Regions from separate parts of the Sporacetigenium mesophilum DSM 16796 genome, predicted to be linked through region 1. Evidence: riboswitches for the same ligand, from Rfam matches in the RefSeq annotation. Region 1 holds a riboswitch; each other region holds the start of a gene.

Region 1 (5,923 bases):
AATTACTATATATAGGTTGAGATTCAGATATTTCTATTAACCTATCTATATTTATATGCTTTTCTATTAAATCTGCAAGTTTATCAAATTTTCCATTTAACTCATCCATTTCTATACTAGGTACAAGACCTAAATGTCTAGATGGCAGAGAAAAATCCTTATTCTTAGGTAAGTATCCTAGAACTTCTATGTCGCAATACTTTTCAACGGATTCTTTTATTATTATAAAGTGGCTTTCAGATGAAATATTATTAACTATTACTCCCCTAATATCTACGTCTTTATCTAATTCTTTATATCCTAGTACCATTGCAGCACTAGATGTTGCCATTGCTTTTCCATCTATTACTAGAATTACAGGACATTTTAGAATTTTTGATGTATATGAGCTAGTACATGAGTTTATATCTACTCCGTATCCGTCATAAAGTCCCATAACTCCTTCCACAATGGATATATCAACATCAATAGAATTTTTATTAAACAGATACTTTATAACTTCATCTTCTAACATATAATTATCTAAATTTCTAGATTCTTTATTTGTTACAAATGTATGATATGAGGTATCTATATAATCAGGACCAACTTTATATGGCTGAACATTTAAGCCTCTATTTTTTAAAGCCTTCATTATACCTATAGATATAGTAGTTTTTCCTACTCCACTATTAGTTCCACCTATTAATATCTTTTTCATACCTTACCCCCTAGGAGTTAATTATTTCATATATTTTATCTATATCAGTATGAGCTCTAACTATATTTGCTAATTTGTCATATTCTATATCTTTAAATTCCTTAAAAGAGGAGACATTACTTTCTACTCTCTCAAGTCCTTTTTTATCTCTTATGTTATTCAGTAAAGCCCTAGTAAAACTTATGTTGTCAAATATTCCATGTATATAAGTTCCAACTACATTTCCATCTTCATTTATTGCTCCTTCTAAAATACTTACATTTTCTTCTAGTCTCATAGTTATAGTATTTAGGTAGCTACATTCATCTGATTTTGTACTTCTTCCCATGTGTATTTCATATCCTTCTATCTTAATTCCATTTAATCCATTTAGATACCCGTTCATATCTTCTTCTATAATAGCTTCTACTTGGGCGGTTATCTTTTCTCCTTCAAATGTAGTTTCTATATCTAATAGTCCTATTCCATTTATTTCTTTAACTCCACATTCTATTCCCTGTGGGTCATATAGCTTTTTACCTAACATTTGATATCCGCCACATACTCCAAATACTAACTTTCCCTTTTTATGTAATTCTATTATTTGTTTTTCTAGTCCACTTTCTTTTATATATATAAGGTCTTCTATAGTGTTTTTGCTTCCAGGAATTATAAGAATATCTGGATCTCCTATAGATTCTCCTCTCATAACGTATCTTAGGTTAACGTCTTCCTGAGTTTCAAATACATTCATATCAGTAAAGTTTGATACATGAGGTAAGTACAAAACCTCTATATCAATAGCCTTATCTCCCTTTTCTTGTTTCATTCTAAATCGATCTGCCAAACTATCTTCGTCTTCTATATTTAAAATACTATAAGGTATAACTCCTAAAACAGGTACTTTTATTATATCTTCTAGCATTTTTAATCCAGGCTCTAAAATTTTTATATCTCCTCTAAATTTATTTATAATTACTCCCTTAACTCTTTTTCTTTCTTCTTCAGTTAAAAGCATCATTGTCCCAGCTAAAGATGCAAAAACTCCACCTTTATCAATATCTCCAATAAGTACTACTGGTGAGTCTGATATTTCAGCCATTCCCATATTAACTATATCATTTTCTCTAAGGTTTATCTCAGCTGGACTTCCAGCACCTTCTATAACAACAATATCGTAACTAGAGCTTATATCTTTATATATATCTTTTATCATATCTTTTAACTCTGGTGCAAAATCATGGTATTCTGCTGCACCCATGTTTTTATATACTTTACCATTTATTATTACTTGAGATTTTTTATTTGTTGTAGGTTTTAGAAGTATTGGATTCATATTTACATGTGGTTCAAGACATGCTGCTTCTGCTTGAAATACTTGAGCCCTACCCATTTCCAATCCTTCTTTTGTTATATAAGAATTTAGAGCCATATTTTGTGATTTAAAAGGTATAACACTTTTTCCATCTTGCTTTAATATCCTACAAAATGCCGCAGTTAATAGACTTTTACCTACTCCAGAACCTGTACCTTGAAACATTATTGATTTACCCATGGAATTTCCCCCTTTATATATAAAAAATTCGCTTCACTCATGTCGCCAACGACCTTGAAAATCAGGTCCGTTGCTCAAGTTTAGTAGTTGGATAATATAAATTATCTATAGACCAGATAATTTATATTATACTTGTAATTAAACAAATCCTAACCTTTATTGGTTAGGATTTGTTTATAGAATATAAATTACTTATTATTATAGACTATAGCGCCACCCTTCACCCCGAAGGTTTACTACTCATGAATTAGGCAGGTCTCCTGGCTTAGCTTCAATCTACTTCCTTACCTTCCCATGATGCAAATCATAGTGGCTTAAATAAGGTTTCGTCTGCTTTACAGTAGCGGGGGCTGCAGAGGAATTTAACCTCTTTCCCTATTAATCTATATAAGAACCTATTTCAGATTTATTAAGTTTTTAACAATTACATTCTAACATACAAAATTGCAATATTCAATATAATAGTAAATTTATACAATTTATGTATATAATTTTTATATAATTAATATTCTTAATTCCTCTTAACTAAAAAGGCTTAAATCTCCTTCCTTATAGTAAGATAGGGGAGATCTAAGCCTTTTCACAGTAATTAATCTATTTCTTTAGTAACTTTCCTATAAAAGTTAAATTTTTCATTTTTTCAATCTCTTCTAAATAATTATTTTTTATTGCAGCTATTAAAACGGTACCTGGACCCGCTGATTTATATAAATCTACAGTAATATCTTTATTAACTTCTAAATTTAAATTATTGTTTATTGCTAATTGCTCGCATTCATACATTATTCCCTTCGAACCAACAGGTACTATTTCCAAAACCCCTTCTATATTTAATAAAATATTAAGATCTTCATAACTAGCAATTTCTTTATCATTATCTAATTTTATCTCATTTCCTACCTTTGGAATTCCTATACTGATTAATTTACAATCACAATTTACATTATTTACTTTCAATTTTTCATTTTCTGCTATACCTATTACTGTTATACCTACTGCAGTTGAATTTGTAATCATATTTTCTTCCGTGCTTCCTGTAAGTGTAACATTATCTATCTTTAAAAGTTTCAGTTCTTCTTTTATCCCTTTTATTATTTCTTCTCCTGTAGGATTCATTTCATTGCAAACTGCATTTGTAATACTTACTACATCTGCACCACTACAAAGAACTTCAAATAAAGCAACTTTAGCAGTATATTTCCCTACTTGAAGTGGAGGGCATTTAAATGAATCTCCACTTTTTAACCCTATTCCACCACAACTGTCACAAGCTATTACCATTGTCTTTTCATTGTCTATAGAGACTAATGTTAGGTCCCTGACTCTATTTATATTCATATAAACTACCTACCTTTGTTTAAACTCCGCCAATGATCTCTTTGGTATGGCGCTGTATATACCTATAGCTACTATTATGTTGGCTAAAGCTGCTAGAGACAATATAGGAATTATAGCATAAGCTAACCCAGGTACATTTATAACTTTAATTAAAAAGTATACTGTAACAGGACCATTTATTATAACTCCCAATAAAGTTGGTACTATCCATGATAAGAATTTATTTTTATCTTTTAAAATTCTATAAGATACTCCAAAGATATAAATTGTTATTGCCATAAAAATACCTATTATTAAATGTATAGGTATTGTCATAGGAAACCCACTTGTGAGCGCTGTCAATAAGTGCCCTAATAATCCAACTATAGCTCCATAAACAGGTCCTAACATAATCGATATTAAAAATCCAGGCATAGAATCAAAGGCTATACTTGAAACTATCTTTATATTTGAACCTATAAAACTCAAAGCTATAAATAGCGCCACTAAAGTAATCTTTTTTGTTTTCATAAAAATTCCTCCTATAAAAAATTCATTATCCCCATTTATCTTAAATGATCAGTATTATTTAGCTTGTGTATTACTGCAAAATCATTTTCAACTTCTATTACACTAACAGAACAGTTATCTATTTTGAAATTCCAATGATGTTCATAGCTTTTCGATAACAAATGAGATATTATGCATCTTATAACCCCCGCATGAGTACATATAAGTATAGATTTACCTCTATTTTCTTTTATAATATTTTCTATATATAAAGCTATTCTATTATGAAATTCTACTAAACTTTCTCCCTTAGGATATTCATATTCAAAACCCAATTTCAACATATTATCAAATTCTTCACTATAACTGCTTTCTATTTCTTTAAATGTTTTTCCCTCGAAATCTCCAAAGTTCAATTCTTTTAAATTATCATTTACTACTATTTCTAGGTCTTTTTCTTTAGATAAATTTTTTATTGTCTCTACTGCCCTTGAAGATGGACTACTATAAATACAATCTATACTATAATCTTTTAAAAAGTTTACAGTTTTTTGCGATTGGCTTAGGCCTAGGCTACTCAATTTACTGTCTATATGTCCAGATAATTTCATATTATTGTTATCGTCTGTTTCTCCATGTCTTACTAGTATAATCCTTACCATATATATCTCCTTTAATTAAGCTTCTAAAAATTCATAACTAAAGCAATTTGTAAGCCAAATATATAAAAATTAAATATATTAATTGGGATAATTCACACCAACATCCAAGTATATCTCCCGTTATTCCATCTATTTTATTAGTTATATATATTGTAAACATTCTTGTTAATATATATAGAACCGGTATAAAAACTATACTGAATAGAACCTCATATATACTTATTTTAATAAGTACGTATGCTAAAATAACAATTAAAATAGTAGAAAATATAGTTATAAATAACCTTTTATTATTTACCTTTCCTATAAATAAATTACCCATTCCTCCTGGTCTTGGTGTCTTGTTTTTATAACAAGAAAATACTATAGCTAGTCTTCCATATACAGGGGTTAATAGTAAAGGATATAATATATCCATACTTACAATACTATAGACAAAACCTACCTTTAATAATATTAAAAACACTATGGCTAGAAGTGCATTAGTTCCCAATCTAGAATCCTTCATAATATCTAATATTTTTTCCTTATTTCTATAACTATATATTCCGTCAAAAGTATCTCCTAATCCATCTAGGTGAAGTCCTCCTGTTAAAAGAACCTCACTCATTAGAAATATTATTGATACTATATATATATCAAATATTTGTAAGGATAGGTATGTTATAGCTAAATAAATCCCCCCTAGAACTAAACCTACTAGCGGAAAATATATTATGCTTTTGTCAAACTCTTCATCAAAACCTGTATCCATGTTTATTGGTATTCTAGTTAAAAGTTGAAGTATTCCTATAAATCTTTTCATATTATTAACCCTTTATTTTCATAGGTATACTACTTACTACAAAGTATACCTCGTCACTTTCTCTAGCTATATATTGATTTATTCTTCCAGCAATATCTGTATAAATTCTAGACAATCTGTTATCTGGAACTATACTCATTCCTATTTCATTTGTAACTATTACTACATATAAATTAGTCTTTTTCATTTCTTCAATTAGAAGTTTCACCTGATTTTGTATATATTTTTCTATTTCATCTACTTCATTTCTGCTACATGTTTCGTAATCTATATCAAATTTAAACATAAGATTGTTAATTAATAAAGTTACACAGTCTAATATAACAGTCTGATTGTTTTTTTCTATCTCTTTTATAAATTTATATATATCTTCATATACCTCATATGTAGTCCAG
Region 2 (5,923 bases), on a different contig from region 1:
AGCTACTACTTTTACAGTTACATTTACAGAGTCATTACCTTCTGCATTTGCAATAGCAGGTATATAGGCAACTTGTGATAATACAATACTAAGTGTTAAAATCAAACTCAAAATAATCTTTTTCATTTTTTCTCCCTCCAATTATTTAATTTCCAACTGCTAACCTTGAGCAAGGTCCCATCTGGTCGTTGGCGACATGAGCGCAGAGAATTTTAATTTAAATCCCCTTCTTTTATGTAAGTAACCTCAAGCCTTCTTTTATATCTAAATAAAACTTTTCTCAATATATCGTAAAATATTATTGAAAAAGTAAAGTTACCAACCCCATGTAAAATGTCAAATGTCAAACTAGCTAAATAAGTTGCAACAACACTTTCCATAGTTATAGGTTTTACAAATGTAATGAGGTTCCAGAAATTCATAATCCAACCAAACATAAAGCCAAATGCAAAACATGCTATTGCAAACTTTAAAGGACTTACATCTTGATTTTTCTTTCCCCAAAATCCGCATATCATACCTATTATTCCCCAGGAAAACATCTGCCAAGGAGTCCATGGACCTTGCCCCAAAAATATATTTGATAAAAATGCAGCTGAACTTCCAATTAAAAAACCTTGATAAGGACCAAACACATACCCAGATAATGCAACCAAGAAAGTAACTGGTTGAACATTTGGAATTAGGGCAAATATAACTCTTGAAACAGCTGAAAATGCACTTAAAGTAGCTATTATACCTATTTCTTTTGTTCCTAGTGAACTCTTCTCGAAGTAAAAATAACTTAAAAACAATATTGCAAATACACCTAATGTAAATATCAATGAAAATCCACTTTGTATATTTTGATTTAATGTAAGTACCATTAAAATTACAATCACTACTGCTGTTAAAACAATATATAATTTTTTCATAATAACCACCTTTAAACTACAGAATTCATATAATTACAACTAATAAAATCCAAAGCTTCTTCTTCAGTAAATATAGAGTTGTCAATATTCTTAAATAGCTTATTTATTGTTGTGTTATAATAAATTCCATCACTTAAAACCTCGTCTCTACTTCCATCTGCAACTATTTCCCTATTAAACATAAGTATAAATCTGTTGCAATAATTAGATGAAAATTCAACATCATGGGTTATCATCAAAATAGTTGTACCTTGGTCATTGAGATTTTTAAGTACTTTACCTAGTTTGTTTTTTACTTCTAAGTCTAGACCCCTTGTAGGCTCATCTAGAAGTAGTATCTTAGGCTTCATAACCAATATTGAGGCTATAGCCAACCTTTGTTTTTCCCCACCACTTAAATCTCTTGGATTTTTATCTTTAAGATGGTAAATATCTAAATCTTTTAAAGTATTATTTATAATTTCTTCATCAAATGAGTTAAAGTTATCTAGTGTAAACTTAAGTTCCTCATAAACACTGTCTTTTGAAATGTACTCACTTGGATCTTGAGAAACATATCCAACTAACCTTGATAGCTCTTTTCTATTTGTTTTTTTGACTTCTTTGGAATTTATTTTTATACTTCCTTTGTATTCCTTAAGTCCCATAATACTTTTTAATAATGTACTTTTTCCTGAACCGTTTGCCCCCATAATAGAAACAAATTCACCTTCTAATATATCAATATTTACATTATCTAAAACCTGAAGACTATCATAAAATGTATTTAACTTTTTTATACTGATAGTTGAGTTTTTATCATTTTTATCTTTTGTAAATGCAAATTGACATTTATTAAATTCATCCTTATTATTAAATTCGCCTTCTAAATAATTTCTAGCATCTTTAAAGTCTTTTGGAAGGTATCCTATATTATTCTTTTTGAAAAATCTTAAATAATCTGGCATAAATCCAATCATATTATTAGAACATTTACTAAAAAATTCATTTATATTTTCAAAAACTGTAAGCTTATTATTTTCCATATATCCAATTTTGTCTGCAACATCAAACCATTTATTTACTCTTTGTTCTATTAAAACTATAGACATTCCAAGTTCTGTATTTATTTTTCTTACTAAATTAACTATAGATTCTGCAGATGGGGGATCCAGTTGTGACGTTGGTTCATCTAAGACTATACACTTTGGCATGTACGCTATAGCCGATGCAATTGCAACTTTTTGTTTTTCTCCACCAGACAATGTGTTTATGTTTCTATTTGCTAAATGTAGTATGTCTGCAAATTGCATAGCTTCCCATACTCTTCTTTTTATAACACTCTCATCCACACCTATATTCTCTAACCCAAAGGCCATTTCTCTATGTACCTTGTTCATCATAAGTTGTCTTTCTGGATGTTGAAAAACCATAGTTATTTCTTTAGCTCTTTGACTATGAGACATTTTATTTATATCTTCACCTTCTATATTTACATATCCTTTAATACTTCCACCATAAAAACTAGGAACAGTTCCAACTATAGCCTTTGCTAAAGTTGATTTCCCTGAGCCTGATTTTCCCGTAACTAACAATATATTCCCTTTATTTAGCTTAAGATTTATATTGTCTAAAGTTAGTTTATCTTCTAAAGGATACTTGTAACTTAAATCTTTAATTTCTATATAAGCCACACTAATCATCCTCCCCATATAATATCATTGAAGTTGTTATAAACACTACAATCGCAAATATTGATGCAGTTGCATAATTAAATATATTTGTTAAATAAATTCCATCATATACATCAAAACTTACCATTTTAAAATACATTCCTATACAATAAGTTATTAAAAGAACTATTGATGAAAATATAATTAAAAAATCAAATTTATTAAATCTTTGTCTTTCGTATATACTCCTGTTGCTACTTAAAAATCCCCTTACATATGCGGCTTCACTTATCTCAAAGGAACTTTCTAAGGAGTTGTCTAATAAAATTGAAAAAACAGGTACATAACTTTTTGATTTTTCCTTAGAACCTTTTTTATCAAAATTTACTCCTCTTACTGTATATACATCTTTCAAACTATTAAACCTTTTTTTAAGATCTGGAACAAGTTTGAATCCTATCATAAGCATAAGAGTTGACTTTGGCATTTTAGTTGAAAAATAAGAAACAGCCCTGTCTGAATCTATCATAAAGTCAAATGCCATAAAAATATATGTTACTGACAATAACTTAAAGGCCATTGTTATTGAATATATAATAGATTCTAAAGTAATTTTTCTACTCATTATGTAAAATAATATTGTTTTTCCTTGGCTTACAAAGAAAACATTTATTATTGTAATAACAATTACAAAAGGTATAAAATATAGAATTCCCATTTTTAACTTCTTAGTGTTTTTTGTAGATATAAATAAAGAAATTAACAAAGTATATACTGAAATAAGTATAGCTGGATTATCATTTGAAAAAACCATTATCATTATAGTTAAAAATAAAACTATAGGTGTAATAATATGAACATTTCCGAATTTTCCGTCATTTTCCAACAAAATTCCTCCTTGTATAAAAATTTCGCTTGAATATAAAATAGCCCATTAACTGCGAGAGTTAATGGGCTAAGCTTAATGTCTAATTAAAGGCAAGACCTAACACACTCTGTATCTTCCGCAGAGTAAAGTGTTAATAATATAGGCAGGTCTTCTGACTCAAGTATCATAGCTTTTACACGTCTTCCCAGATTACTCCAGTGACATATGTGCAAAGCTCCTCTCTTACAGCGGCGGGACCGTTCAGGAATTTCACCTGATTTCCTTTTAATAAAAATAATTAACCTATATATTTTATATTTAATTTTCGAATATTTCTTATATAAATTATACCAAATATAACTTACAATTTCAACATAACTTTATTTATTAAGCAAGTACTTCTCTTGGTCTTCCTAAATAATATCCCTGACCATAGTCTGCACCAAGGTTTATCAAAACATCTAACTCTTCCTTAGTTTCTATACCTTCACATATGATTTTTGCCCCTATGAACTTACTAAATTCAACCACTGTTCTTACAAGTTCTTTTTTATTGCTACTTTTGTCTATATCTCTTATAAAATTCATGTCTATCTTAATATAGTGGGAAGGTACAGATATAAGCAAATTATTATTTGAATATCCTGAACCATAATCATCTATTGCAAGCTTTACACCAAAGTGTCTTATTTGTTCAAAAGAATTATATAGTTTTTTCATATCGTCAATAGGAACGTTTTCCGTCAATTCCAAAACTATATTTTTTCTAATGTCAGGTTCTATCTTTTGTAACAAATCAAATACTTCATCTGTATTTTGTTTTAAAAACACAGGATCTATATTTATAAATAGATTTTTATCTTTTACTTCAAATTTTTCAAAAGAATTTACTGAATTTTGAACTGCTAATAAAATAAATTTTTGTACGTATTTAAATTTATAAACATCATCTATTACTTCTTTAATGTTTTTATATTTAGTATTTTTTGTTCTTGATAAACTTTCGTAACCATAAGTAGTTCCTGTTTTTAAATCTACTATAGGTTGATATACACAATATAATTCATTTTTGTTTAGAAGCCTTTTTATACTAAGCATTCTAAACATCCTTTTTCTAAATATAAAATATGCTATTACTAATTCTATTAATATTAATGCAATAATATCCATACTACTTTCCATCTATAAAATCCTCCACAAAATACATACAGTTTACTAGACGATATGTATATTCCATATTCGACATTTCAAAACATATATTGAGATTAAAACCCCTAATTCTATTTTAATATATAATATAGAATTTATAAACAATTTCTGCAAATAATACTTATAAATTAGTAAAAATAACCATGTATACTTTAATCAATAACAAAAAGGATCGTAGATTTTTACTACGACCCTTTAGTTTACTTATTTTTTTGTGCTTCTATTTTTTCTGATAGATCATTTAAATAGGTCCATCTATCGTATTTTTCATTTAGTAATTCTTCTGTCTTTTCTTTTTCATTTAACAAATCTTGAAGTTTTACAAAATCCATAGAATTCTTTTCTATTTCCTTTTCTAAATTCGATATTTTATTTTCGAGATTTTCTATTATCTCATCTATTTCATCAAATTCTTTTTGTTCATTATAAGTGAATTTTAGTTTAGTTTTATTAGTATTTACCTTAGTTTCTATCTTTTTTTCTTCAATTTTTTTATTTTTAGTTTCCTCTTGAACTGGTTTTTCACTTTCTAATTTAAGTAGATAATCGCTGTAATTTCCACTGTATCTTTTTATTTCTCCATTTCCTCTATAAGAAAATATCTTATTACACATTCTATCTAAGAAATATCTATCATGGGATACAGTTATTACAGGACCATTAAAATTATCTAAGAAATCCTCTAATATTGTAAGTGTTGTAGTATCTAAGTCATTGGTAGGTTCATCTAGTAATAATACATTAGGTGCCCCCATTAATACCCTTAGTAGATATAGCCTTCTTCTTTCTCCACCTGACAACTTCCCAATTGGACTATATTGTGTATCTGAAGTAAATAAAAACCTCTCGAGCATTTTAGATGCTGTGATTTTTTCTCCATTTGCTAAAGGTAGATACTCTCCTACTTCCTTAACATATTCAATTACTCTCATATTTTCATCCATATGAAAGTTTTCTTGTGAGAAGAATCCTACTTTTACTGTTTCTCCTATTTCTAGTTCTCCACTATCAGGAATAAACTCTCCACTTATAATTTTCATAAGAGTAGATTTACCAGCGCCATTAGGACCTACAATACCTATTCTATCTTCTTTTAATAAAGTATAAGTAAAGTCTTTTATAAGAGTGTTGTCGTCAAATGACTTACTTATATGATTTAGCTCTATTATCTTGTTGCCTAGTCTAGATCCAACAACAGATAATTCAAGATTTTCATCTTTTATATCTACCATTTCATCTTTTAAAGTTTCAAATCTTTCTTTTCTAGCTTTTTGTTTTGT
Region 3 (5,923 bases), on a different contig from region 1:
ATGCTATAATGATGGCCAAGGATCATCGTATAGAGGGTGTAAATGTAGGTAAGGCTAGAAATGGAAGAGAGTATTTAAGAAGCAATCCAAATGAAGACAAAAGCGATAATCTAGATAATATTCCAACATTTGAATAGTTATCCTAAAATACCACATTTACTCAATGTGGTATTTTTTTATTATTGAAAAATATATAAAATTAAACTACTATTAATGATAGATAATATTCATAAAAAATATACTAAGCATCTTAGCATAACATAAAACGGGAGGATACCATGTTTAGCTCAAACTATAAGATAACAGAAGATGAAGTTTGGAAAGGTAGAGTAGATAGTGAAAGTAATTTTGATGCATTTAGATGGCATCAATGGGTTAAAAATATCGACTTAAGAGAAAAGTTAATCCCATACGATGGTAAACTAGGCTTTGCATTTATAGGATTTTGCTGTGATGAAGGGGTTATGAGAAATCAAGGTAGAGTAGGAGCTGCTAATGGCCCTTTAAGTATTAGAAGGGAATTAGTTAATCTGCCTTGCTGGTTTTCAAAAGATGTTAAACTTTTTGATGCAGGAAATATATTCTGTGAAGATTGCACCTTAGAAGAAGCTCAAGAATTACTTTCAAAAGCTATAGAAAAGATTTTAAGTTTAAATCTTTTTCCAATTGTTTTAGGTGGGGGCCATGAAGTTGCCTTTGGACATTATAACGGATTATTAAATCATTTGTTAAAAACTAATGAAAAGCCTAATATAGGAATAATAAATTTTGATGCCCATTTTGATTTAAGACCATATCCAAATGGTGGAACATCAGGAACAATGTTTAGACAAATAGCAGATATATGCAAATATAAAGATATAGATTATTCTTATCTTTGCGTTGGAATACAAAAACGTGGGAATACAGTTGAGTTATTCAAAACAGCAGACAAGCTGGGAGTTAAATATATATGGGCAAAGGATATTGCAGATAGCGGACATTGGAATGTAATAGATAAAATAGATGATTTTATGAAATCAAAAGAGCATATTTATATGACAATATGTACTGATGTATTTTCATCAGCTTTTGCACCTGGTGTAAGTGCACCACAACCATTAGGCCTAGACCCAGAAAGAGTGCTAAAACTTATTAAATATATATTAAAATCTAATAAAACAATAAGTTTTGATATAGCAGAAGTATCACCGAGATTTGACCAAGACAATACTACTGCAAATTTAGCTTCGACGTTAATTTTTTCTGTAGTTAATACAATAGCTAAAATTCATAGTCTAGATATCTAATAAATAAAAAAGGTCCTAGATACAAATTGTATTCTAGGACCTTTTTTATTACAAGGAAATTATAATTTCCAACTGATAAACTTGAGCAACAAACCTGCTTTTCAGGCCGCTAAGACATGAGCGTAGCGATTTTTATAAGGATTTAAAACCTGATGAAACTGGAATTATATGAGGTTTTCCATTTAAGGGGTTTTTAATCATTATTACATCCATATTATATATTTTCTTAATATTAGTCTGTGATAAAACTACTTCAGGTTCACCAACTGAAGCTATTTTTCCTTTATCAACTAATATTAAACAATCGCTATATTGGGAAGCTATATTTAAATCGTGAAGTACAGTAATAACAGTTATATTACATTTTTTATTTAGAGATTTAATAGTATCCATTATTTCTATTTGATGGTGTATATCTAATTGTGATATAGGCTCATCTAAAAGTATAATATTACTTTCTTGAGCTAATGCCCTAGCAATAATAATTCTTTGTCTTTCTCCACCACTTAAATTTTTTATATTTTTATCTTTTAAATGCCAAGTATTAGTTAATTTCATTGATCTTTCAACAATTTCAATATCTTTTTTACTTTCATTTTCAAATCTTCTAAGATATGGAACTCTTCCCATTAATACAACATCTATAGCAGGAAAGTCAAAGTCAACACTAGTATCTTGGGGCACATAAGCAAGCTCTTTGGCAAGGTCTTTGTACTTATGTTTGACAATATCTTTGTCTTCAATATAAACAGTGTTTTTATTTGGTTCAAGTGTTCTTGAAATATTTTTTAAAAGCGTAGTTTTTCCTGAACCATTAGGTCCTAAAATACTATAAAACATACCTTTTTTTATATCTAATGAAATATCACTTAATATATTTTTATTATCTATACTATAATTTAAATTTTTTATTATAATTGAATTATTTTTTGCCATCTAAAACACCTTCTTTTTGTTTTTATAAAGAAGATAAATAAAATAAGGAGCTCCGAAAAGTGAAGTAATAGCACCTACTGGCATTTCAGTTGGAGACAATAATGTTCTTGCAAGGGTGTCTGAAATAATCATAAAACATCCACCTGCTAATGCTGAAAAAGGAATTAATACTCTATTATCAGAGCCTGTTAGTATTTTTACCGAATGAGGAATTATAAGACCTACAAATCCAATAACACCACTAACAGATACTGAAGAAGCTACTAATAAAGAAGATATAAGTAACATAATCTTTTTTAGTTTTTCAACATCAATTCCTAAGTTTTTGGCTGAGTCGTCTCCTAATAAAACGATATTTATATCTCTTGAAAAAAACATAACAAAAATAGATAGAGGTATTGTAATAAATAATAGAAAAATAACCTGAGACCAACTAGCAGCTGAAAGACTACCCATAGTCCAAAAAATTATTTTATCAATTTCATTTCTATTAAAGATCATTAATATTGATATTAAAGATGACAAGAAAAAACTAACAGCAACACCTGCTAAAAGTAAATTTATTGTAGATGCCTTATTCCCAACCCTTGCTATGTTATAAACTGAAACTGTTGTTATTATAGCTCCAATAAAAGCTGCTAAAGCTACACCGCTGATTCCTAAAAGCATTGTCTGAATGCCAAATACTATGGAAACAGCGGCACCAAGTGCAGAACCAGAGGATACACCTAGAACATATGGATCAGCCATTGGATTTTTAAATATCCCTTGGTATACAGCGCCAACCAATGAAAGATTTATACCAACAAGGGCTGCCAAAATTATCCTTGGTAATCTGATTTTTAATATAATAACACTAGAGGATAGTTTTATATCATCTATATTAACAAATTCATTAATAATAGGGATTTTAGAGGCAATAATTCTAAAAGAATCAGTAACTGAAACATCAGCAGAACCTAAAGTTATAGAAATTATAATTAAAAGCATTAAAATTCCTATACCTATAGCAAATAAACCTGTATAGTATTTTTTCTTGTCATTAAAATTCATTATAATTCCTTCTTTCAACTATTTTACTTAAATAATTCTGGGTGAATAACCTTTGCAAGTTCTTCAAGACCTTCAGCAAGTCTTGGTCCTTGTCTGTCTAGTTTACTATTATCTACTTCAAATACTTTTCCTTCTTTAACAGCTCTTAGATCTTTATATCCATTTGTTTGAACAAATTCTGATTTTAATTTTGCTGGGTTTATTGGACATATTATTATATCAGGGTCGTTTTCAACAACACTTTCAAGACTATATTTCCAACCAGTAACGTCTTTTGCAATATTTAAACCACCAGATTTATCAATAGCTGCTGATATAAAAGTTTCGCCTGTCGCAGTATAATCTCCATACTGACCATAACTTACAACATAATAAATTTTTGGATTAGTTTTTGCATCTTTAACCTTAGTTTCTACTTCGGCAATTTTGTCCTTCATTCCTTTAATTACTTTAGTTGCATCTTCATTTTTATCTATAATTTGACCAACCTTCTTTATTGAAGTATAGGCGCCATCAAAGTCTTCTTGTTCAATTATTACAATAACATTTATACCTAATTGTGCTATTTTATCTATAATTTCTCTTTTAGTAAGTGAAGATGCTAAAACAACATCTGGTTTTAATTCAACTATTTTTTCTATATTTGGCTCTGTAATATCCCCAATTGATTCAACATTTTTTACATCAGTAGGATAGTCACAATAATCAGTTCTACCAACCAATCTATCTAATGAATCAAGTGCTGCAACTGTTTCTGTCATATTTGGAGATAATGATACTATTCTTTCAGGTTTTTTGTCTAAGGTAACCTTTCTGTCATATGCATCTGTAAATTCTAGTGGATATGTAGTGTTTGTAGTATTTTCAGTTTTTTCAGTATTAGTAGTAGTACTAGTACAGCCTGTTAATAATGATGAAACCATAAAAATACTTAAAAATAATAGTGCGACTTTCTTTGAAAAACTTTTCATTTCAAATTCCCCCTAATAAAATATTTTTTCTTCCCCCGTATATTGTAAAAAGGCAATAAAAAAAAGACTTGCTCGAAGTCTTAATTTGAATGTACCTAAAAAGGCATGTACATCCATCTCTCCCTCCGAAAGATTTAGTAGTGTATTAGGCAGGTCTCCTGGCTAACGGGTCATCCTTAACTCTCCTTCCCGAAAAAATCAGTGGATAATGAGTTTCGTCACCGTATACAGTAGCGGGGGCTGCAGCGGATTCTAACCGCTTTCCCTTTTAATTCCTTAAAGGAACACCTAACACAATATATTATATTGTACACATTTATTTTAGCTCAGTGATATATTAGTGTCAATGGAATATGGAAATATTTTGAAAATAATAAACATATTTTATTTATATAGAATAGTCATAGTACATGTCTGCATAACATTATATATTAATATATATTTATTATTATTAAATGGGGGAAGTACTATGAGATGTTTGCCGGGAATATTATTAGTTGTATTTAGTTTAATAGCATTAATTGTAGCCAATAGTCCATTTGGATATATTCATAATTATTTTTTTAATGAGATAAAAATATTTAATGACTTTAATGTTCATATGATTGTTAATGATTTTTTAATGGCAATATTTTTTTTAGGAGCGTCTTTAGAAATAAAAAAAGAAGTATTATATGGTAACTTATCAAGTTTTAAAAAAGCATCATTTCCTATAATAGCTGCTATTGGAGGGGTATTAGTACCAGCAATAATATTTATTATATTTAACAATAATACCATTTATATTGAAGGGGTAGGAATACCCATAGCAACTGACATAGCATTTGCTATAGGTATATTTATGATGTTAGAAAATAGATTAAATCATAGATTGAAAATATTTTTATTATCATTAGCAGTTGTAGATGATTTGATATCAATAATGGTTATAGGTGTTTTGTATCCGTCTAACATAGATATTAAGTATGTTTTAATTGCAGCTTTAACAACAGTTATTATATATATTATGAATAAAGTATTTAAAATAAAAAAGACATATATATATATGATTTTAGGATTATTTCTTTGGTATTTTGTACATAAAAGTGGAATACATTCAACTATTAGTGGAGTATTGTTAGGATTAGTTATGCCACTTAATCGCAACTTGGAACATAATATATCAAACTTATCAAGCTTTTTTATATTGCCATTATTTGCTTTATCGAATACAGCAATAAAATTAAACACAAATATCAACTTTGTTGAAGGCAGTACTTTAATTCAAGGAATTATTTTTGGATTAGTTATAGGAAAACCATTAGGTATAATGTTATTTACTTACATAGCGACAAAACTTCATATAACACAAAAACCTAAAAATGCGAGTTGGCTATCAATATTCAACGTAGCTGTACTTGCAAGTATAGGATTTACAATGTCTATTTTTGTATCTGAAATAGCTTTTAGTAATTCAAGTGAAATTACGGATATTGCTAAAATATCAATATTAATTTCCTTAGTTATATCAATAGGTTTATCCTATATAATTACAATTGTTGTAGATTCACTAAAAAGATCGCTTAGACTGAGTTATATAACAAAAAGGTGGTAAATGAAAAATAAGTCGAATTTTATAAAAATATATAATTGACAGTATCATTTTGTGATGTTATTATAAATTTAACAAAAGTA

Evidence for each region. A riboswitch is a leader RNA that binds a small molecule or an ion and turns the genes downstream of it on or off. The one in region 1 is predicted to bind cobalamin.
Region 2: linked by a shared signal. The riboswitch ahead of BS62_RS04235 (energy-coupling factor transporter transmembrane component T) and the one ahead of BS62_RS13740 (cobyric acid synthase) in region 1 are both predicted to bind cobalamin.
Region 3: linked by a shared signal. The riboswitch ahead of BS62_RS01850 (ABC transporter substrate-binding protein) and the one ahead of BS62_RS13740 (cobyric acid synthase) in region 1 are both predicted to bind cobalamin.

What each region holds. Positions count from the first base shown of each region.
Region 1 covers NZ_JCANUR010000023.1:1,998-7,920, reverse strand. The annotation lists gene BS62_RS13745 (cobyrinic acid a,c-diamide synthase CobB) at 1-700, opposite strand, end outside; gene BS62_RS13740 (cobyric acid synthase) at 711-2,234, opposite strand; cobalamin riboswitch at 2,468-2,648, opposite strand; gene BS62_RS13735 (AIR synthase related protein) at 2,829-3,572, opposite strand; gene BS62_RS13730 (ECF transporter S component) at 3,582-4,082, opposite strand; gene BS62_RS13725 (histidine phosphatase family protein) at 4,118-4,723, opposite strand; gene cobS (adenosylcobinamide-GDP ribazoletransferase) at 4,761-5,528, opposite strand; gene cobU (bifunctional adenosylcobinamide kinase/adenosylcobinamide-phosphate guanylyltransferase) at 5,533-5,923, opposite strand, start outside.
Region 2 covers NZ_JCANUR010000003.1:12,001-17,923, forward strand. The annotation lists gene BS62_RS04220 (DUF4430 domain-containing protein) at 1-126, opposite strand, end outside; gene BS62_RS04225 (ECF transporter S component) at 213-914, opposite strand; gene BS62_RS04230 (ABC transporter ATP-binding protein) at 926-2,587, opposite strand; gene BS62_RS04235 (energy-coupling factor transporter transmembrane component T) at 2,589-3,452, opposite strand; cobalamin riboswitch at 3,580-3,756, opposite strand; gene BS62_RS04240 (EAL domain-containing protein) at 3,822-4,616, opposite strand; gene BS62_RS04245 (ABC-F family ATP-binding cassette domain-containing protein) at 4,844-5,923, opposite strand, start outside.
Region 3 covers NZ_JCANUR010000001.1:370,389-376,311, forward strand. The annotation lists gene BS62_RS01830 (DUF3892 domain-containing protein) at 1-137, shown strand, start outside; gene hutG (formimidoylglutamase) at 279-1,289, shown strand; gene BS62_RS01840 (ABC transporter ATP-binding protein) at 1,422-2,225, opposite strand; gene BS62_RS01845 (FecCD family ABC transporter permease) at 2,226-3,278, opposite strand; gene BS62_RS01850 (ABC transporter substrate-binding protein) at 3,302-4,249, opposite strand; cobalamin riboswitch at 4,381-4,556, opposite strand; gene nhaA (Na+/H+ antiporter NhaA) at 4,719-5,843, shown strand.